DNA from 3 places in the Streptomyces vinaceus genome. Region 1 is predicted to be linked to each of the others. Evidence: riboswitches for the same ligand, from Rfam matches in the RefSeq annotation. Region 1 holds a riboswitch; each other region holds the start of a gene.

Region 1 (6,702 bases):
CCCTCGATCCGGCTGACGTGCAGGTCGAGGGTGCCGTCCGGGCGCGGGGCGTTCCCGATGGAGTACGTGCGCCAGGTCCTCGGGACCCGCTCGCTGCTGACGCTCGCGTACTGGCCGGGGAGGTGGGGGAAGGGGGCGTGCGGGCGCAGGGTCAGCACCCCTATGTCCTGCCCGTACTGGAGGTGGCGCACGATCTCGGCGTCCCACCACGGCGGGTCCTCGCTCGCGGCGGCCCCGGCCATCATGGCCTCGGCGATCACCTGGTACGCCTCGGACCAGGCCTTCTCCACGGTCGGGGTCCAGGCCTCGCCGCAGGTGCGGGCGAGTGCGGCGAGCAAGGAGGCGCCGAGGGCCGCGTAGTGCTCGGGGCCGGCGAGGAACTTGCGGTGGTCGCGGCCGAGGTCGTGGAGGTAGGGGAGCAGGCTCTCGTCGTCGAGGCGGGCGACCACGTGGGTCAGCGCGGCGAAGAGCCGGTCGCGCTGGCGTTCCATGTCCTCGGCGGAGGCCGGGAAGAGCTCGCGGATCCCGGGGTTGTGCCAGAAGAGGTGGGAGTAGAAGTACTTGACCGCGTGCTCGGCCCTTCTCTCGACCACCGCGAAGCTGCTCCTCAAGATCCTCACATCCACAAGACCGAAAGTAGGAACGCCGGGGAAGGCGAGGTCAAGCGTTGGCGGATCTACGGACAGCCGCGGCGAACGACCCATATGGGATGGCGGCGGGCGCGCGGGATACGGTCAGCGGGTGCATGAGCCGACCCCCGCAGCCCCCGCATCCCCCCAAGACGGCACGCCTCCCCAGGGCCCGACCCTGTTCGACTGGGAGTTCGCGACCGACCCGTACCCGGCGTACGCCTGGCTGCGCGAGCACGCCCCGGTGCACCGCACGAAGCTCCCCAGCGGGGTCGAGGCCTGGCTGGTCACGCGGTACGCCGACGCCCGCCAGGCCCTCGCCGACCAGCGGCTCAGCAAGAACCCGGCGCACCACGCGGAGCCGGCGCACGCCAAGGGCAAGACCGGGATCCCGGGGGAGCGCAAGGCGGAGCTGATGACGCATCTGCTCAACATCGACCCGCCCGACCACACGCGGCTGCGGCGGCTGGTGTCGAAGGCGTTCACCCCGCGCAGGGTGGCCGAGTTCACCCCGCGGGTGCAGGAGCTGACCGACCACCTCATCGAGCAGTTCGCGAGCCGGGGGGAAGCGGACCTCATCCACGAGTTCGCCTTCCCCCTCCCCATCTACGCCATCTGCGAGATGCTCGGCGTACCGCGCGAGGACCAGGACGACTTCCGCGACTGGGCCGGGATGATGATCCGGCACGGCGGCGGCCCGCGCGGCGGGGTGGCCCGCTCCGTGAAGCAGATGCGGACCTATCTCGGCGAACTCATCCACCGCAAACGGGACGATCTGGGCAATGACCTGATTTCGGACCTGATCCGCGCGAGCGACCACGGCGACCACCTGACGGAGGCCGAGGCCACCGCCATGGCCTTCATCCTGCTGTTCGCCGGATTCGAGACCACCGTCAACCTCATCGGCAACGGCGTCCACTCCCTCTTCATGAACCCCGATCAGCGCACCCGCCTCCAGGACTCCCTCGCCGCCGGCGAGAGCGCCCTGCTGGAGACCGGCATCGAGGAACTGCTGCGCTACGACGGCCCCGTGGAGCTGGCCACCTGGCGGTTCGCCACCGAGCCGCTGACCCTCGGCGGGCAGCAGGTGGCGGCGGGCGACCCGGTCCTCGTCGTCCTGGCCGCGGCCGACCGCGACCCCGAGCGGTTCGCCGATCCGGACACGCTCGACCTCTCCCGTACCGACAACCAGCACCTCGGGTACGGGCACGGAATCCACTACTGCCTGGGTGCTCCGCTCGCACGACTTGAGGGACAGACGGCGCTTGCGACTTTGCTGACGCGTCTGCCGGATCTGGAACTCGCTGTTCCGCCCAACGAGCTTCGCTGGCGCGGGGGTCTGATCATGCGTGGCCTGCGCACCCTTCCCGTCAAGTTCACAGCCCGAAACCCCTGAACCCCCTTTGACCGTAAGTCAGCCCCCGTCGAGAGTTGTTACTCGCGTGCTAAGACGGCTAGGTTCTGCCGTTACCCAGCCGTTATGCGAAAGGTGCAGCTCATGCGTTCCGGGAACGGCCGCCACAGACGGCCCCGCCAGGTACCCGCGATAGTCGTCACCGCCGGAGTCACCGGTTCCGCGTTGGCCCTGCCCCTGCTCGCCGCCACCGGCGCGAGCGCGGCCGAGGCCTCCACGTGGGACACGGTCGCCGAGTGCGAGAGCGGCGGCTCCTGGAGCGCCAACTCCGGCAGCGGTGCCTACGGCGGACTTTCGTTCACGCAGGAGCAGTGGAACGCCTCGGGCGGCCTGGAGTTCGCCGAGCGCCCCGACCTCGCGAGCCGCTCGCAGCAGATCGCCGTCGCCGAGCGCGTGCTGGGCGCCCAGGGCCCCTCGGCCTTCGGCCACTGCTCGGAGTCGGCCGGACTGACCCAGCAGGGCCCCGCGGCGGCCGTCGACCCGGGCCTGCCCGGCACCCTCGGTCCGATCGGCGCGAGCCCCTCGCGCCCCGACGACTCCGTCCCGGCGGGCGGCTCCGGCGCGAAGCCCCAGGACTTCGGCGCCCCGACCCCGACCCCGTCCCCGGTCTTCACGCTTCCGCCGGCGCCGCTCGCGCCCAACAGCGGACTGCCCGTCATGCCCGACCCGGACGCCCCCTCCACCTCGCCGGGCGCCCCGGTGCTCCCGGGCGCCCCCGGCGACCCGACGGCCCCGGGCACCCCGACGGCGCCCTCCGACCCGACCGCCCCGGGGACCCCGACCACGCCCGGCAGCCCGGACCCGACCGCTCCGGTCACCCCGGCCGACCCGAGCGCCCCCGCTTCCCCGTCGGCCCCGGGCACCCCGGGTGCCACGACCGACCCGGCCGGCATCCCGGACCCCTCCGGCGTCGGCAAGCACCGTGGTGCGCCCGCTCTTGAGGTGCCCGTCACATCCGACGCGGCGTCAGACCCCTCGTACACGGTCCAGGCGGGCGACAGTCTGGCGACCATCGCGTCTGCCAAGGGGGTCAAGGGCGGCTGGAACGCGCTCTACCAGGCCAATGAGCAGGTCATCGGCGATGACGCAGATCTGATCAAGCCCGGTCAGAATCTGGATCTAAGTTGAAAATAGCGGCACTTCGGACACCCAGAAAAGGCTGAATGTCCGTTATCTGCAAGTGAGACATGTGTCTCTTCCGGTCAACTGGCGTGTCCCGCCTGTGACCTTCCGCAAACCCCGCCCTCACCTGCGCAAATGCCATCGGGAGGGGCGCAAGTAGGGCCCGTTTCTCCCCGGTGTTCCTCGTTGAACATCGGGGAGGGACCTGTCTACCTTCTGAGTCGCCCGCCACCGCGGGCTCCTTCGACCGCATCGCCGAATCCTGCCGGCGGACGGGGGGAACAGTCGTCGCGTCAAGCGCCGAAGGCAGGAGCGGGGGAACCAAGGTAGGCGCCGGGACCGGCCGTTGAGAGACGGCAGGGGAACGGCTAGGGGTTAAGTCGTGCGCCACACCGCACGGCCGGGCACTCATCAGCCCGAACCCGACAGCTCACCTCGCAGGCGTCGGTGAGGAGAACTCCATGCTGATTTCCGGCAAGGGCAAGCACCGCCGCGCCTCCAAGGCCGCCCGCATCGTCACGCTCGCCGGTGTCACCGGTGTCGCCGTCGCCGCCCCCCTGATGGCGGCCGGCTCGGCCTCCGCCGCCACCGCCTCCCAGTGGGACGCCGTGGCGCAGTGCGAGTCCGGCGGCAACTGGTCCATCAACACGGGCAACGGGTACTACGGCGGCCTGCAGTTCTCGTCCTCGACGTGGGCCGCGTACGGCGGCAAGTCGTACGCCGCGCAGGCCAACCAGGCCTCCAAGTCGCAGCAGATAGCCATCGCCGAGAAGGTCCTCAAGGGCCAGGGCAAGGGCGCCTGGCCGGTCTGCGGCAAGGGCCTCTCGAACTCCGCTTACACCGGTGGTGGCGCGACCGACACCCCGAAGAAGACGGAGACGAAGACCGAGACCAAGAAGACGCAGCCGAAGCAGACGGCGCCGAAGAAGGAGACCAAGCGCGAGACCCCCGCGCCGGTCACCCGCTCCGAGCGCGCCGAGGCCCCGGCCGTCAAGACCGGCAACGGCTCGTACGAGGTCAAGGCGGGCGACACCCTGGGCACCATCGCCGAGGCCAACGGCGTCAAGGGCGGCTGGGAGAAGCTCTTCGAGCTCAACAAGGACATCGTCTCGGACGCCGACCTGATCTTCCCGGGCCAGAAGCTGAAGCTCAGCTGAATCCTGCAGTGACACCCGCGGCCGCCCGTGCGGCGCCGCGGCAGCCCGACCGCCCGGCGCGTCGTCCCCCCACGCGCCGGGCGGCGGCATGTGTGCCGGCGGTCAAGGGTCCTATGTACCGGAAGGCGGGTATTCGGGCCCTTTTTCGTCCCAGCGGGCGGGCGGTCGGCCGGCCGAGCGCCCGGAGGCGGTTAGGCTCTAGTCGGCGGGGCCATCCCACGGCCCGACATGCCACCGCACACCCAGCGTCACATCCCAGAAGGAGATGCTCGTGCCGTCCATCGACGTCGTCGTAGCCCGGGAAATCCTGGACTCCCGAGGCAACCCCACGGTCGAGGTCGAGGTGGGCCTCGACGATGGCAGCACCGGCCGTGCTGCAGTTCCGTCCGGCGCCTCCACCGGTGCCTTCGAGGCCATTGAGCTCCGTGACGGTGACCCCAACCGTTACATGGGCAAGGGTGTCGAGAAGGCCGTCCTCGCGGTCATCGAGCAGATCGGCCCGGAGCTCGTCGGCTACGACGCCACCGAGCAGCGCCTGATCGACCAGGCCATGTTCGACCTGGACGCCACCGACAACAAGGGCTCGCTCGGCGCCAACGCCATCCTCGGCGTCTCCCTCGCCGTCGCGCACGCCGCGTCCGAGGCCTCGGACCTCCCGCTCTTCCGCTACCTCGGCGGCCCGAACGCGCACCTGCTGCCCGTTCCGATGATGAACATCCTCAACGGCGGGTCGCACGCCGACTCCAACGTGGACATCCAGGAGTTCATGATCGCGCCGATCGGCGCGGAGTCCTTCTCCGAGGCGCTGCGCTGGGGTGCCGAGGTCTACCACACCCTCAAGAAGGTCCTGCACACCAAGGGTCTGTCCACCGGTCTCGGTGACGAGGGCGGCTTCGCCCCGAACCTGGAGTCCAACCGCGCCGCGCTCGACCTCATCATCGAGGCCATCAAGCAGGCCGGTTACGTCCCGGGCAAGGACATCGCGCTCGCGCTCGACGTCGCCGCGTCCGAGTTCTACAAGGACGGCAAGTACGAGTTCGAGGGCCAGTCCCGCTCGGCCGCCGAGATGACCGAGTACTACGAGGAGCTCGTCTCCGCGTACCCGCTCGTCTCCATCGAGGACCCGCTGTACGAGGACGACTGGGCCGGCTGGAAGACCATCACCGATCGCCTCGGCGCCAAGGTCCAGATCGTCGGCGACGACCTCTTCGTCACCAACCCGGAGCGCCTGGCCCGCGGCATCGAGGAGGGCTCCGCGAACGCCCTGCTCGTGAAGGTGAACCAGATCGGTTCGCTGACCGAGACCCTCGACGCCGTCGAGATGGCCCAGCGCAACGGCTTCAAGTGCATGATGTCGCACCGCTCCGGCGAGACCGAGGACGTCACCATCGCCGACCTCGCCGTCGCCGTGAACTGCGGTCAGATCAAGACCGGCGCCCCGGCCCGCTCGGACCGCGTCGCCAAGTACAACCAGCTGCTGCGCATCGAGGAGATCCTCGACGACGCCGCCGTGTACGCCGGCCGCAGCGCCTTCCCGCGCTTCAAGGGCTAATCACGGCAGCCCTCCGGGGCTGGCCTCCGTACGTCCCCGCACTCGGTCCCGTACCGTGTGCGGGGACGTATTGCGTAGCGCGTACATAGGGGAGGCGGGATCAATGGCCGGGAACCGGGATCGGTTCTCCACCTTCTCCACCGCGACCAGGCTCAAGCAGCTCGGTGAGCGGACCGCCGCCCACGTCTACCGCTCGCAGACGCGCCGCCAGGTCCGCCGCAGCCGGCTCACCGGACGCGCCGCGCTCCTGGTGCTCGTCCTCTGTACGCTGGTCGTCGCCCTCGCGTATCCGATGCGCCAGTACGTCTCCCAGCGCTCGGAGATCGCGGAGCAGCGGCGGGCCGCCGAGGCCGCGAGCCGGCGCCTCGAACGCCTCCGCGACGAGAAGGCCCGCTGGCAGGACAACGCGTACGCGGAACAGCAGGCGCGCAAGCACCTGCACTTCGTCCGCCCGGGCGAGATCAGCTACATCATGACCGACCCCGGGGCCGGCGCCGCCGAGCGGCACCGCACCGGAACAGCCGGCTCCGACCGGCCCTGGTACTCGAACGTCTGGGACGGGGTCGACAAGGCCGACCGCCCCGGCGAGTGACGAGCACCCGCACCCACCCACGAGAACGAAGAGACTTCCTCCAGGCATGCAGACGCCCCCGCCCCAGACCGACCGGACCGAGCCGACCGACGCGGACATCGACGCGTTCCAGCAGCAGCTCGGCCGCCCGCCGCGCGGGCTGCGCGCCATCGCGCACCGCTGCCCCTGCGGCCAGCCGGACGTGGTGGAGACCGCCCCGCGCCTCCCCGACGGCACGCCCTTCCCGACGCTGTACT
Region 2 (6,702 bases), 2.6 Mb from region 1:
CGCAGCGCCGGGCCGCCAAGGAGCTCTCCCGGCAGCTCTTCCCGCCGGCCCTGCGGATGTCCCGGCCCCGCCAGGGCACCGAGGAGACGGTCGCCCGGATCGACTCCGCGGCCGTACGCGCCTTCTACGAGGCCCACGTACGCCCCGCCACCGCCACCGCGGTGGTCGTCGGCGACCTGACCGGCATCGACCTGGACGCCGTCCTGGGGGACACCCTGGGCGCCTGGACCGGCGATTCCGCCGAGCCGCTCCCGGTCCCGCCGGTCACCGCCGACGACACCGGGCGCGTGGTCATCGTGGACCGGCCCGGCGCGGTCCAGACGCAGCTGCTCATCGGCCGCATCGGTCCGGACCGGCACGACCGGGTCTGGGCGGCGCAGGTGCTCGGCACGTACTGCCTGGGCGGCACCCTCACCTCGCGCCTGGACAAGGTGCTGCGCGAGGAGAAGGGGTACACGTACGGCGTGCGCGCCTTCGGTCAGGTGCTGCGCTCCACGGCCGACGGCAAGGGCGCCTCGATGCTCGCCATCAGCGGCTCGGTGGACACCCCGAACACCGGCCCGGCGCTCGACGACCTCTGGAAGGTGCTGCGCACCCTCGCGGAGGGCGGCCTGACCGACGCCGAACGGGACGTGGCGGTGCAGAACTTGGTGGGCGTGGCCCCGCTGAAGTTCGAGACGGCCGCGGCCGTCGCGGGCACGCTCGCCGACCAGGTCGAGCAGGAGCTTCCGGACGACTACCAGGCCCGGTTGTACGCGCAGCTGGCCCAAACGGGCACGGTGGAGGCGACTTCGGCCGTCCTGGCCGCCTTCCCGCTGGACCGCCTGGTCACGGTCCTGGTGGGCGACGCCGCGCAGATCGAGGAGCCGGTGCGGGCGCTCGGCATCGGTGAGGTCACCGTCGTCACCAACTGACGCGCATCTCAAGGGGCTCCGGCGGCTTGTCCGTCGGGGCCCCTTTTGTCTGTTTCGTGGAGAGGTTGCTCGTATGGGGTGTGGCGTATGCAACAAAAACGCGTGTCTGTTTGGCGATTGACTGATGATCCGCCTAGCGTCGGCCGTGCTGTCCGTCAGTTGTACCCGCCGCATCCGCGGCACCGGGCAGCGATCGCCGAGTCCCCGTCAGGCGCGAGCCTGGGGAGCCGGGGACCCACATGCGTCCCTGGGGTGAATCGGACCGCCTCGCCAGAGGGGGTCCGTAGGAGACCTTCCTGCTCCGAACCCGTCAGCTAACCCGGTAGGCGAGAAGGAAGGAAAGGATCAGCCCCTTCATGGCGTTTGGCAGTCGTGCCGCCGGTAAGCACCGTGGTTCCAGTCGTCTGAGCCGCAAGACCGCCGGTTACGCCGGCATAGCCGCCCTCGCCACCACCGGTGTCGTCGGCTCCCTCGCAGGCCCGGCGTTCGCCGCGTCGGACCAGGCCCCCTCCATGGAGGACACCGGCCTGAACGCCGTCGTGACCGCCGAGGACCTCCAGGGCCAGATCGAGGCGCAGGCCGACGCCCAGGGGCACGCGGCCGAGGCCGCGGCGCTCAAGGCGAAGGCGGAGGCCGAGGCGAAGGCCCGCGCCGCCGAGGCGAAGCAGAAGGCCGAGGAGCGGGCGAAGGCGGAGCGCGAGGCCGCCGAGCGCGCCGCCCGCGAGGAGGAGCGCAAGCGCCTCAACACCTTCGTCGCCCCCGTCGAGGGGTCCTACGTCAGCACCCAGTGGCACGCGGGCGGCGGCATGTGGTCCTCCGGCAGCCACACCGGCATCGACTTCCACGCCGCCTCCGGCACCACGGTGCACGCGGTCGGCGTCGGCACCGTGGTCGAGGCGGGCTGGGGCGGCGCGTACGGCAACAACGTCGTCATCAAGCACGCGGACGGCACGTACACGCAGTACGGCCACATGTCCTCGCTGAGCGTCTCCGTCGGCGACCAGGTCACCGCCGGCCAGCAGATCGGCCTGTCGGGCTCCACCGGCAACTCCAGCGGCCCGCACCTGCACTTCGAGGCCCGTACCGGCGCCCAGTACGGCTCGGACATCGACCCGGTCGCGTACCTGCGCAGCCACGGCGTCGACGTCTGATCCGCGCCACCCGCACCCCGCTCTTCCCCGAAGGCCCCGGCTCCCCGAGCCGGGGCCTTCGTGCTGGCCGTAAACATCTCCTCTTTCCGTCCGCGCTCGGAATTTATCGCCCGGTGCAATAGAGTCCCCGTAAGGCGGTCGGCAGTCGGAAATAGGCGGAGGTCCGGACTTGCGTATTCCTGCGCACGCGGTATGCACGGCAATCCGCGAAGACATCGTCTCGGGGGTCTTCGAACCAGGCTCCCGGCTGACCGAGGAACTGCTGGCCCGCCGGTACGGGGTCTCCCGCGTCCCCGTCCGCGAGGCGCTGCGGACCCTGGAGTCCGAGGGCTTCGTCACCACCCGGCGGCACGCGGGCGCCTGCGTCGCCGAGCCCACCGAGCAGGAGGCTGCCGATCTCCTGGAGCTGCGGCTGCTGCTGGAGCCGCTGGCGGCCGCGCGCGCGGCCCGGCGGCGCACCGACGGTCACCTCAGGGTGCTGCGCGGGCTGGTCAGGCTGGGCCAGGAACGGGCCAGGCGGGGCCAGGGCGAGGACCTGCGGTCCCTGGGCGGCTGGTTCCACGAGACCCTCGCCCAGGCCTCCGGCAGCCCCGGGCTGATCGCGCTGCTCACGCAGATGCGGCACAAGGTCGCCTGGATGTACGCCGTGGAGGCCCCGGCCCGGCCCGTGGACTCCTGGGCGGAGCACGGGGCGATCGTGGACGCGGTCGCGCGCGGGGACGCCGAACGGGCCCGCGCGCTGACGGCGATGCACGCGGACCGCGCGGCCGGGGCGCACCGGCTGCGGGTGAGGATTTCGCAACATGCCGTAAACACGGCGAGCGGTCCGCATTAACAAAAGGCGGGTATCAAAGAGTCGGGTATCAGAAAGCGGGGCCCGCGACCGAAATGGCGCCGCATTTGTTTCTCGCCCTGAACTCTTGAGTTCTTGCGCTCCTGCGCTCCTGTGCTCCAGTGCCTCTGCGATGAATTCCGGAATGCGGCGGGGCGGGCGCGGAACGCAGAAGCCGCGGCCACCGAATATCGGCGGTGGCCGCGGCTTGTGCGTGTGCCGGGTTGAACCCGAAGGGTCAGACGGTCTCGGGGAGCTCGTCGAGGCCCTCGGCGACCAGCTTCGCGAGGCGGTCCAGCGCCGCCTCGGCGCCCTCGGCGTCGGACGCGAGGACGATCTCCTCGCCGCCCTGCGCGCCGAGGCCCAGCACCGCGAGCATGGACGCGGCGTTGACGGGGTTCCCGTCGGCCTTCGCGATGGTCACCGGGACGCCGGAAGCGGTCGTCGCGCGGACGAAGATCGAGGCGGGACGAGCGTGCAGGCCCTCGGCCCAGCCGACGTTGACGCGGCGCTCTGCCATGGTGATGCCCTTCAGGTTCTTACGGTTGTCTAGACCAGTCTCTCACGACGCCCCTCATGCTCCGACCGACCTTCGGCCCGGATTCCACCGCCGTTCGACCTACCCCAGCTTGCACTGGTTTGCCCCTGCTCGCCTCGTGCGCCGCGCAGGAGCTATCCGGCCAGTCCTGGCCTTAAGATCGCCGCATGACCACCGCGTCGGACCCCTCGTACCCGGCCCACTGGGAAGCGGACGTCGTCCTGCGCGACGGCGGCACCGCCAGGATCAGGCCGATCACCACGGAGGACGCGGGCCGGCTGGTCAGCTTCTACGAGCAGGTCTCCGACGAGTCGAAGTACTACCGCTTCTTCGCGCCCTACCCGCGGCTCTCCGCCCGCGACGTGCACCGCTTCACCCACCACGACTACGTGGACCGGGTCGGCCTCGCGGCGACCATCGGCGAGGAGTTCATCGGCACCGTCCGCTACGACCGGATCGGCCCCGACGGCCGGCCCGCGTCCGCCCCCGCCGACGAGGCGGAGGTCGCCTTCCTCGTCCAGGACGCCCACCAGGGCCGCGGGGTCGCCTCCGCGCTCCTCGAACACATCGGCGCGGTCGCCCGCGAGCGGGGCATCCGCCGCTTCGCGGCCGAGGTGCTGCCCGCCAACAACAAGATGATCAAGGTGTTCAAGGACGCCGGGTACGAGCAGAAGCGCAGCTTCGAGGACGGCTCCGTCCACCTGACGCTCGACCTCGAACCCACCGCGGAGTCCCTGGCCGTCCAGCGCGCCCGCGAGCAGCGCGCCGAGGCCCGCTCCGTACAGCGGCTGCTGACCCCCCGCTCCGTGGCCGTCATCGGAGTCAGCCGCTCCGGCGCGGGCGTGGGCGCGGCGGCCCTGCGCAACCTGCGCGACAGCGGCTTCCGCGGCCACCTCTACGCCGTGAACGAGGCCGCCACCACCGATCTGCTGGACGGAGTACGGGCCTACCGCGCGCTCGGCGCCGTCGAGGCCCCGGTCGACCTCGCGGTGATCGCGGTCCCCGCCGAGCGCGTCCCCGAGGCCGTGGCCGCCTGCGGCGAGCACGGGGTGCAGGGGCTCGTCGTACTGTCCGCCGGGTACGGGGAGAGCGGCGCCGCCGGGCTCGACCGGCAGCGCGAACTGGTGCGCCAGGTGCGCTCGTACGGGATGCGGCTGATCGGGCCGAACGCCTACGGCGTCATCAACACCGCCCCCGAGGTCGGGCTCAACGCCTCCCTGACCCCGGCGCCCGCCCCGAACCGCGGCCGCATCGGGCTGTTCACCCAGTCCGGGGCGATCGGCATCTCGCTCCTCTCCGCGCTGCTGCGGCGGGGCGAGGGTCTGTCGTCCTTCGTCTCGGCGGGCAACCGGGCGGACGTCTCCGGGAACGACATCCTCCAGTACTGGTACGAGGACGAGGCCACAGACGTCGCGCTCATGTACCTCGAAACCCTGGGCAACCCGCGGAAGTTCACCCGGCTCGCGCGGCGCACGGCTGCCGTGAAGCCGGTGGTCGTCGCGCGGGGCGGCCGCCACACCCCGGCGGGCCACGTGGTCCCCGGGACCAGACTGCCGGAGGCCACCGTCTCCGCACTGCTGCGCCAGGCCGGGGTGATCCGGGTCGGCACGGTGACGGAGCTGGTGGACGTCGGGCTGCTGCTGGCCTCGCAGCCGCTGCCGGCCGGGCCGCGCGTGGCGATCCTCGGGAACTCCGAGTCGCTCGGGGTCCTCTCGTACGACGCCTGCCTCGCGCAGGGGCTGCGGCCCGGAGCCCCGCAGGACCTGACGACCGGGGCGACGCCGGCGGACTTCCGGACGGCACTGGGCGCGGCACTGGGCTCGGCCGAGAACGACGCGGTGATCGTCACCGTGATCCCGTGGGTGAACGAGCAGGAGCCGCAGGACGACCTGGCGGACGCCCTGCGCGACGCGGTCGCCGCGCACCCCGGCAAGCCGGTCGCGGTGGTCCACGTGGAACTGGCCGAACTCGTCGACGCCCTGTCCCCGGCGGGGGCGCTGGCCCCGCGCACGCGCCCCGCCGACGAGGACGAGGGCGGGTACGCCAGACCGGACGTACGGATTCCGGCGTACCCGGCCGCCGAGCGCGCCGTACGCGCGGTCGCCGAGGCCGTCCGGTACGGGCAGTGGCGCCGGGCCGCCGCGGACGCCGGACAGGTCCCCGAGTACGAGGACGTCGACGAGGCCGGGGCCGCCGCCCGGCTCGCCGCCCTCCTCGCCGACGTCGGCGAGGGCGTCGTCACCCTCACCGAGCCCGACGCCGCCGCGCTCCTCGCCCACTACGGGATCCGGGTGCTCCCCACCGTGGCCGCGCCCACCGCGGACGCCGCCGTCCGGGCCGCCCGCAGCCTGGGCTACCCCGTCGCCCTCAAGACCACCGCCCCGCACCTGCGCCACCGCGCGGACCTCGGCGGCGTACGCCTCGACCTCGGTGGCGAGGCCGACCTGCGCCGCTCGTACGAGGAGCTGACCGACCTCCTCGGCACCCCCGACGAGCTGCTCCCCGTGGTCCAGGCCATGGTGCCGCGGGGGGTCGACACCGTCGTGCGCTCCGTGATCGACCCCGCCGCCGGAGCCGTCCTCTCCTTCGGGCTCGCCGGCGTCGCCTCCGAGCTGCTCGGCGACACCGCCCACCGGCTCGTCCCCGCCACCGACCGGGACGCCGCCGGGCTGATCCGGTCCATCAGGGCCGCGCCCCTCCTCTTCGGCTGGCGCGGCAGCGACCCCGTCGACACCCCCGCCCTCGAAGAGCTCCTGCTGCGGCTGTCCCGGCTCGTCGACGACCACCCCGAAGTGGTGGGCGTCACGCTCGAACCCGTCGTCGTGGCCACCGAGGGCCTCTCCGTACTCAGCGCCTCCGTCCGCGTGGCCCACCCCCCGGCCCGCACCGACATGGGTCCCCGGACGCTCCCGAGCTACTGACCGGCCCCGCAACCTCGGGAAGACGGGTCCGCGGGCGCCCGGGGTGCCCCGTACGGGCCTTAGGATGGACCCCATGGCGAAATCCGGTACGACGACCCAGGGGCTGCGCACGGCGATCGAGCGCAGCGGCTACTACCCGGCCCTCGTGGCCGAGGCCGTGGAGGCCGCGGTGGGCGGCGAGCCGATCTCGTCGTACCTGGTCCACCAGGAGACGACCTTCGACTCCAACGAGGTGCGCCGGCACGTCACGGTGCTGGTCCTGACCGGCAACCGCTTCATCGTGAGCCACACCGACGAGCAGGCCGCCGACGCCGGCTCCCCGTCCCCCTACGCGACCACCTCCACC
Region 3 (6,702 bases), 3.2 Mb from region 1:
GTCGCCGCTTCGCCGCCCATGGTGGTGCGCTCCTTGCCGGGGTGAGAGGTCGGGGTCATGGCTGGTTCTCCGTCTGGGCGAGGCCGAAGCCCCGCTGGAAGGCGGCCATCAGGCCCGGATCGTGGACGGGTTGTTCGGGCGCGTCGGCCGGCCGGGGGGCGGGGGCGTCGCGCAGCTGCGGGACGAGGTGGTCCTGGGCGCGCCGGCGGGGCAGGGGCGGCCGGTCGGGATCCGTCCGGGCGGCCGGTACGGAGACGAGGGCCGTGGCCGGCGGGACCGGCGCGGGCGCCGGAGCAGGTGCCGGAGCCGCCGGTTCGCGTACGACGGGCCGCGCGGCCGACCGTACGACCGGCTCCGCGCCCGCGGCAGGGGCCCGGCCCGGCGCCGGCGCCGGGTCCGGGGCGGGCCCCGTCTCCGCGGCCTGCCCCCGGCCCGGCTCCCGGTGGTCCGGCTCCGGGTGCGGCGCGTGCGGCGCCGCCCAGGCCGGTGCGACGGGCTCCGGCTCCGGCACCCGGCGCGTCTGCGGCCTCCGGGGCATCGCCACCCGTACCGGCTCCAGCGGGGGCATCCCGGCGGCCCCGTCCCCGGTCCCCCACGACGTGGCCCGGGAGCCCCCGAGCGCGTCGGCGGCGCTCGGCGCCTCGGCCCCCAGCAGTTCCTGCGGCAGCACCAGCACCGCGAGCACCCCGCCGTAGATGTTGGACTTGAGCTCGACGGCGATCCCGTGCCGCCGGGCGAGCGCCGAGACCACGAAGAGGCCGATCCGCCCGTCCGCCAGCAGCTGCCGGACGCTGACCTGCTCGGGGTCGACGAGCAGGGCGTTCATCCGGTGCTGCTCGGCGGCCGGCATGCCCAGTCCGCGGTCCTCCACCTCGATGGCGATGCCCGCGGTGACCCGTTCGGCGCGCAGCACCACGTCGGTGTCGGGGGCGGAGAACACCGTGGCGTTCTCGACGAGTTCGGCCAGCAGGTGCACCACGTCGGCGACGGCGTGGCCGCGTACGGTGCCGCCCGCCGGGGGAACCACCTTGACCCGCGTGTACTGCTCGACCTCCGCGACGGAGGAGCGCAGCACCTCGCTCAGGTCGATGGGCCGGGTCCACTGGCGTCGGGAGGCGGCGCCGCCGAGGACGGCCAGGTTCTCGGCGTGGCGGCGGATCCGGGTCGCGAGGTGGTCGACGTGGAAGAGCTCCCTGAGGAGGTCGGGGTCCTCGACCGTGTCCTCCAGCTCGTCGAGGAGGGAGATCTCCCGGTGCACGAGGGACTGGAGCCGGCGCGCGAGGTTGACGAACACCTCGACCTTGCGGTCGCTGTCGGAGGGCGCGGCCGGGCCGGCCAGCCGTACGAGGGTGGTGTGCGCGTGTTCGCGGGCGCCGCGCAGCTCCTGGGAGAGCAGCCAGAACTCGTCGACCCGGGCCGCGTCGGTGCCGGGCGGCGGCGCCGTCGGGCCGCCGCGGACCGGGCGGACCGGCGGCTCGCCCCGTTCCAGCCGCTCGGCGGCGGTCCGCAGTTCCTGGCGTCCGCGCACGCTGGAGCGGCGCAGCGCCTCGCAGCGGTCCCGTACGGCCTTGGCGGAGCGCTCGGCCCCGAGCGTGGCGGCGGCCAGCGCGCCGACCGCGAGCAGGGCGCAGCCCGCCAGGACGGGCCACAGCCGGGCGTCCCGCTCCCCCGCGCCCCCGCCGAGCTGGAGCGTGAAGATCACCGCGGCGGCTCCGCTGAGGGCGGCCGCGAGCGTGGGCAGCAGGGAGGCGCGCACCAGCTGGGGCCTTATCTGCCGGCCGGGACCGGTGGCGGCGTGTCTCGACGGGGCGTGGCGGGCGGCGCGGAGTCCGGACATCGGCGTCCTCTACGTGGGGCCCGGGCCCCCAGGGTTCCGGAGCCCGGTGTGGATCACGGTGTTGATCACCGGATACCCACGCTAGACCGCACGATCACGCTGCTGACAGCCAGTTGGGGAACTTCGCCGGGCTGCTTCCCGCTCCCGGCGGAGCGCTCGTACGACAGCCCGAATCCGCCGGGGGCGCACGTTCCCGACCGGCTCCCGCGACGCACCACCCCCCGGGTGCGGCGGGCGGCCCGGTCGCGGCCCGCCCGCGCCGCGTCCCGGGCCCGCGGACCCGCCGGGGTCAGGACCCGACGGACTCCGGCTTCTCCTGCCCGCCGTCGACGGCCCCGGAAGCCACCCGGGCCGCCGTGGCCGTGACCCCGCCCGCCTCCGGCCGGGGCACGGCCGCCGGACCGTCGACGGGACCGCCCGAGGGCGCGCCGAGGACGAAGGGGCGCCACCACGGCTCGGCGGGCACATCGGCCGCGCCCGGCTCGAAGGGCTGGCCCGGGACCGGCAGCGCGATACCGGCGCCCGCCTCCTTCGCGGCGGTCACGGTGCCCTCGCCCGGCTCGTCCCACGGGTGCAGCGCCAGGTTGAAGGTGCCCCAGTGGATCGGCAGCATGATGCCGTGCGGGATCCCGCCCTGGAGGTCGAGGTGGGCCTGCATGCCCTCCTCGGGGGTCATGTGGATGTCGGGCCAGTACTCCGAGTAGGCACCGATCTGGATCATCGTGGCGTCGAAGGGGCCGTGCGCGGCGCCGATCTCCGCGAAGCCGGGGAAGTAGCCCGTGTCACCGCTGTGGAAGATCCGGTGCCGGTCGCCCGCGACCACCCATGAGGCCCACAGGGTGTTCTGCTGGTTGCGCAGGCCGCGCCCGCAGAAGTGCCGTGCCGGGGTCGCCGTCAGCGAGAGCCCCGCGATCTCGGTGGCCTCGTTCCAGTCCAGCTCGCGCAGCCGGCCCGGCGGGACGCCCCAGCGCTCCAGGTGCGCGCCGACGCCGAGCGGGACGGCGAAGACCGTGTCCGTCCCGGCCAGCTCCTTGATGGTCGGCAGGTCGAGGTGGTCGTAGTGGTCGTGCGAGATCACCACGGCGTCGACCGGCCCCAGCGAGGCCAGCGGCACGGGGACGGGGTGCAGCCGCTTGGGCCCGGCGAACGGGAACGGCGAGCACCGCTCCCCCCATACGGGGTCGAACAGCACCCGCCGCCCGTCGATCTCCGCGAGTACGCCCGAGTGCCCCATCCAGGTCAGGCGCAACCCGCTCACCGGCGGTTTCGCCAGCTCGGCCAGGGTCGTCGGGTACACCGGGATGGGCGCACCCGGATTGCGCCGGGTCCGCTGCTCCTTGTGGAAGTAGATCTTGGCGAACTCCATCATGGAGCCGGAGGGCCTGGTCCGGGCCCCGACCGGGTTCTGGAAGACGCCGTCGGCGAAGTTCGGCGAGCGCCGGATCCGCTCCAGGCGGGCGCCGGACGGATCCGCGCCGAAGGCTTCGGGCCGCAGGGCGCGCAGCCGAGGACGCAGGGGACGGGAGCCGGTCAAAGCGCCTCCTGGGAGGGTGGGGCGGATGGTCGTGAGGCCGTACGAATACCGGTCTACCACCTTGCCAACGCGTACCGCCCCCGAAGGATTCCGCCGCGCGCCCCCGTTCTCGGGCGCTCCCCCTGCCCCTTCCGTCCCCGCCGTCGCCCTACAGGGGCAGCAGGTCGGGGCGCTTCGCCTCCACGTGGTCCCCGGAGGACTCCCCGCGCAGCCGACGCCCGATCCACGGCACCAGGTACTCCCGGGCCCACTGGATGTTGTCCCGGGTCACGTCCACCGAGCCGCGCGGCTGTTGCGGCGGCCACGGCTGGTCGGGGTCGGTCGGCACCTCCAGCCCCAGCACCTGGGCGGCGCGCAGCGCGACCCGGGTGTGCCCCTCGGGCGACAGGTGCAGCCGGTCGTCGTCCCAAGCCCGGCGGTCCTGTACGGACTTGAGCGACCAGAGGTCGAGCACCGGGCAGTCGTAGCGGTCGGCGATGGCGCGCACGTGCGCGTTGTACGTCGCGATCTTGCCCCGCAGGTGCTTGAGGACCGGAACGCCCCGGGTGTCGAAGCCCGTGGTGATCATGACCTGGCCGACGGCCCCGGTGAGGTCGGCGACCGCCGCCTCGAACCGCTCCGCCGCGTCGTCCGGGTCGCTGCCGGGCCGGATGATGTCGTTCCCGCCCGCGCAGAAGCTCACCAGGTCCGGTGCGAGCTCCTTGGCCCGGGGGACCTGTTCGGCCACGATCTGGTCGAGGAGGCGCCCCCGCACGGCCAGGTTCGCGTACCGGAACTCGTTTTCCTCGCGCTGATCGGCCAGGAGTACGGCCAGTCGGTCCGCCCAGCCGAGAAAGGTCCCCCCGGGCCCCGGGTCCCCCACACCCTCGGTGAAGCTGTCCCCGATCGCCGCGTACGAGCCGATGGTCTTGAGTGTCGTCTTCGTCGCTGCCACGAGGACACATCCTTCACCCCGACACGTGACCTACGCCACCGTAGGCAGGGGTTGACGGGCCGTGATCTATACCACCTGGTCGGTACGGAATAACAGCGCGTGAGGCCGGGACCCCCCTCGGGTCCCGGCCTCACGTGTCCTGCGGCCCGCTGACGACGGGAGCCGTCAGATGCTCACGCCCTTCGAGCGGAGGTAGGCCAGCGGGTCGATGTCCGAGCCGTAGGACGGCCCGGTACGGATCTCGAAGTGCAGGTGCGGGCCGGTGGAGTTGCCCGTGGAGCCGGAGAGGCCGATGGTCTGGCCGCCGGCGACGCTCTGGCCGACCGAGACGGAGAGCTGGGACAGGTGGCCGTACTGGGAGTACTTGCCGTCCGCGTGCCGGATGACGACCTCGTTGCCGTACGCGCCGCCCCAGCCCGCGGAGACCACGGTGCCCGCGCCGACGGCGCGGACGGTGGTGCCGGAGCTCGCGATGAAGTCGACACCGGTGTGGTAACCGCTGGACCACATGGCGCCGGGGGTCTTGTACTGGGTGGAGATGCCGCCACCGGCGACGGGGGCGACGAAGCCGGCGGCGCTGACCGCACCGGCGGCGGACCGGGCGGTGGCGCTCTTCTGGGCGGGCGCTGCGGGCGCAGCGGGGGCCGCGGGGGCCGCCTCGGGGGCGGAGGCCTTCTCGTCCGCCGCCGCGTGCGAGGACTTCTTCGCCGGGGCCGGGGCCGGCTCGGCGGCCGGAGCCTCGACGCCCTTCGCGGCGAGGGTCAGCTTCAGCCCGGGGTGGATCAGCGAGGGGTCGCTGCCGACGGCCTCGCGGTTGTCCGCGTACAGCTGCTGCCAGCCGCCCGCCAGGTGCCGGTCCTGGGCGATCTTGGAGAGGTAGTCCCCCGGCACGACCGTGTAGACGGCCGAAGTGGCCGGCGAACCCTGCTGGACGGCGGTGGGCACGGACACCGGGGCCGCCGGGAGCTGCGGGGCCTGCGCGGGAGCCGCGGCGGGTGCGGAGGCCGGAGCCGCCTGGGCGCCGGCGGCACCGAGCAGCGGCAGCGCGAGGGCCGCACCGCCGGTGCCCGCGACGGCGAAGCCGCGCGCCACGGAACGGGACTTGGGACGTCGGTGCTTACCCTTTGCAGGCATGGCGAATTCCTCTCCGTCGCCTGCGAGGTGAGCTGTCGGGTTCGGACTGGAGATGTCCGGCCGCGCATGAACGGAACATGAACGGCTTCACCCCGAGCTGTTCGGACCGAAAGATCCGGAACAGCGGCCTACCTGGTTCCCCCGCTCCTGCCGCGCGCGTGAATAGTCGGGTGCGGTTTCCGGACGGCGGCAGGATTCGGCGGTCCATCCGGATCGATCGCGAAGGTAATCGAGTTGAGGCACGCGGAACAAGCCACGAATTTCCTGACGGATTCACAGAACGGGGAATCCGACGGAATTCCGGTCACCCTCCGTCCATTCCCCGGCGCCAACAACCGCTCCGGCCGGGCCATTCGACTTCGGTGATCAGGCACTCACGGTCACCGTATGATCTGGCTCACGGGGCCGGGTCCGATCTCGCCTCCGGCAATGGCAAGTTGGTGCCAAGTAGCGTAATTCGGACAGACCGCCACGATGCGGAGGAGTGCCCCGTGACCCAGCAGATACCCCGGCCCGCACTGACGGAGCCCGTACCCGAGCCCGAACTCGAAGGAGTGCGCAACTTCCGTGACGTGGGCGGGTTGCCGACCACCGACGGGCGCCGGGTCAAGCCGGGAAAACTGTTCCGTAGCGGACATCTGGCACATGCCACCGAAACCGATGCAGAATTCCTCGCATCGCTCGGCCTGCACACCATCTTCGACTTCCGCAACAACGCCGACCACGCCCTGGAGGGGCTCGACGTGGAGCTCCCCGGCGTACGGAACGTCAACATCCCGCTGTCGGATCCGGCCGACGGCAAGGAGTTCTGGAAGATGGTCCGCGACGGAGGGGTCGAACAGCTCCGCGGGCTCCTCGGCGACGGAAAGGCCGCCGACCGGATGGCCGACTCCTACCGCGCGATGATCGAGAACCGCACCGCCGAGCACAGCCGGGTCGTGCACGCCCTCGCCGAGGACAGCGTCCCGGCGCTCATGCACTGCGCGGCCGGCAAGGACCGGGCCGGCCTGTCGATCGCCGTCACCCTGCTCGCACTGGGCGTCGAGCGCGAGGCGATCGTGGCGGACTACCTGGAGTCCAACGCCCCGCACCGGCGCTACCGCGTGCGCCGCGGCAGCGAGGCGCCCGAGGCCCGCTCCCCCGAGGTGATGGAGCTGCTCGCGCCGCTGTTCGACGCCCGCGCCGAGTACCTGACCGCCGCGTTCGACGCGATCGACACGTACTGGGGCGGGGTCGACCGGTACCTCGCCGAGGGCCTCGGAC

The links. A riboswitch is a leader RNA that binds a small molecule or an ion and turns the genes downstream of it on or off. The one in region 1 is predicted to bind cyclic di-AMP.
Region 2: linked by a shared signal. The riboswitch ahead of CP980_RS08360 (M23 family metallopeptidase) and the one ahead of CP980_RS20200 (LysM peptidoglycan-binding domain-containing protein) in region 1 are both predicted to bind cyclic di-AMP.
Region 3: linked by a shared signal. The riboswitch ahead of CP980_RS05795 (M23 family metallopeptidase) and the one ahead of CP980_RS20200 (LysM peptidoglycan-binding domain-containing protein) in region 1 are both predicted to bind cyclic di-AMP.

The regions. Positions count from the first base shown of each region.
Region 1 is NZ_CP023692.1:4,468,141-4,474,842, forward strand. Features, by position in the region: gene CP980_RS20185 (globin domain-containing protein) at 1-593, opposite strand, end outside; gene CP980_RS20190 (cytochrome P450 family protein) at 742-2,025, shown strand; gene CP980_RS20195 (LysM peptidoglycan-binding domain-containing protein) at 2,128-3,171, shown strand; cyclic di-AMP (ydaO/yuaA leader) riboswitch at 3,454-3,624, shown strand; gene CP980_RS20200 (LysM peptidoglycan-binding domain-containing protein) at 3,627-4,322, shown strand; gene eno (phosphopyruvate hydratase) at 4,588-5,874, shown strand; gene CP980_RS20210 (FtsB family cell division protein) at 5,978-6,466, shown strand; gene CP980_RS20215 (DUF501 domain-containing protein) at 6,513-6,702, shown strand, end outside.
Region 2 is NZ_CP023692.1:1,912,532-1,919,233, reverse strand. Features, by position in the region: gene CP980_RS08365 (M16 family metallopeptidase) at 1-914, shown strand, start outside; cyclic di-AMP (ydaO/yuaA leader) riboswitch at 1,099-1,257, shown strand; gene CP980_RS08360 (M23 family metallopeptidase) at 1,271-2,065, shown strand; gene CP980_RS08355 (GntR family transcriptional regulator) at 2,235-2,900, shown strand; gene CP980_RS08350 (HPr family phosphocarrier protein) at 3,136-3,417, opposite strand; gene CP980_RS08345 (bifunctional acetate--CoA ligase family protein/GNAT family N-acetyltransferase) at 3,603-6,356, shown strand; gene CP980_RS08340 (DUF5998 family protein) at 6,421-6,702, shown strand, end outside.
Region 3 is NZ_CP023692.1:1,294,422-1,301,123, forward strand. Features, by position in the region: gene CP980_RS05775 (roadblock/LC7 domain-containing protein) at 1-20, opposite strand, end outside; gene CP980_RS36340 (sensor histidine kinase) at 56-1,837, opposite strand; gene CP980_RS05785 (MBL fold metallo-hydrolase) at 2,127-3,371, opposite strand; gene CP980_RS05790 (SGNH/GDSL hydrolase family protein) at 3,520-4,305, opposite strand; gene CP980_RS05795 (M23 family metallopeptidase) at 4,471-5,439, opposite strand; cyclic di-AMP (ydaO/yuaA leader) riboswitch at 5,442-5,618, opposite strand; gene CP980_RS05800 (tyrosine-protein phosphatase) at 5,958-6,702, shown strand, end outside.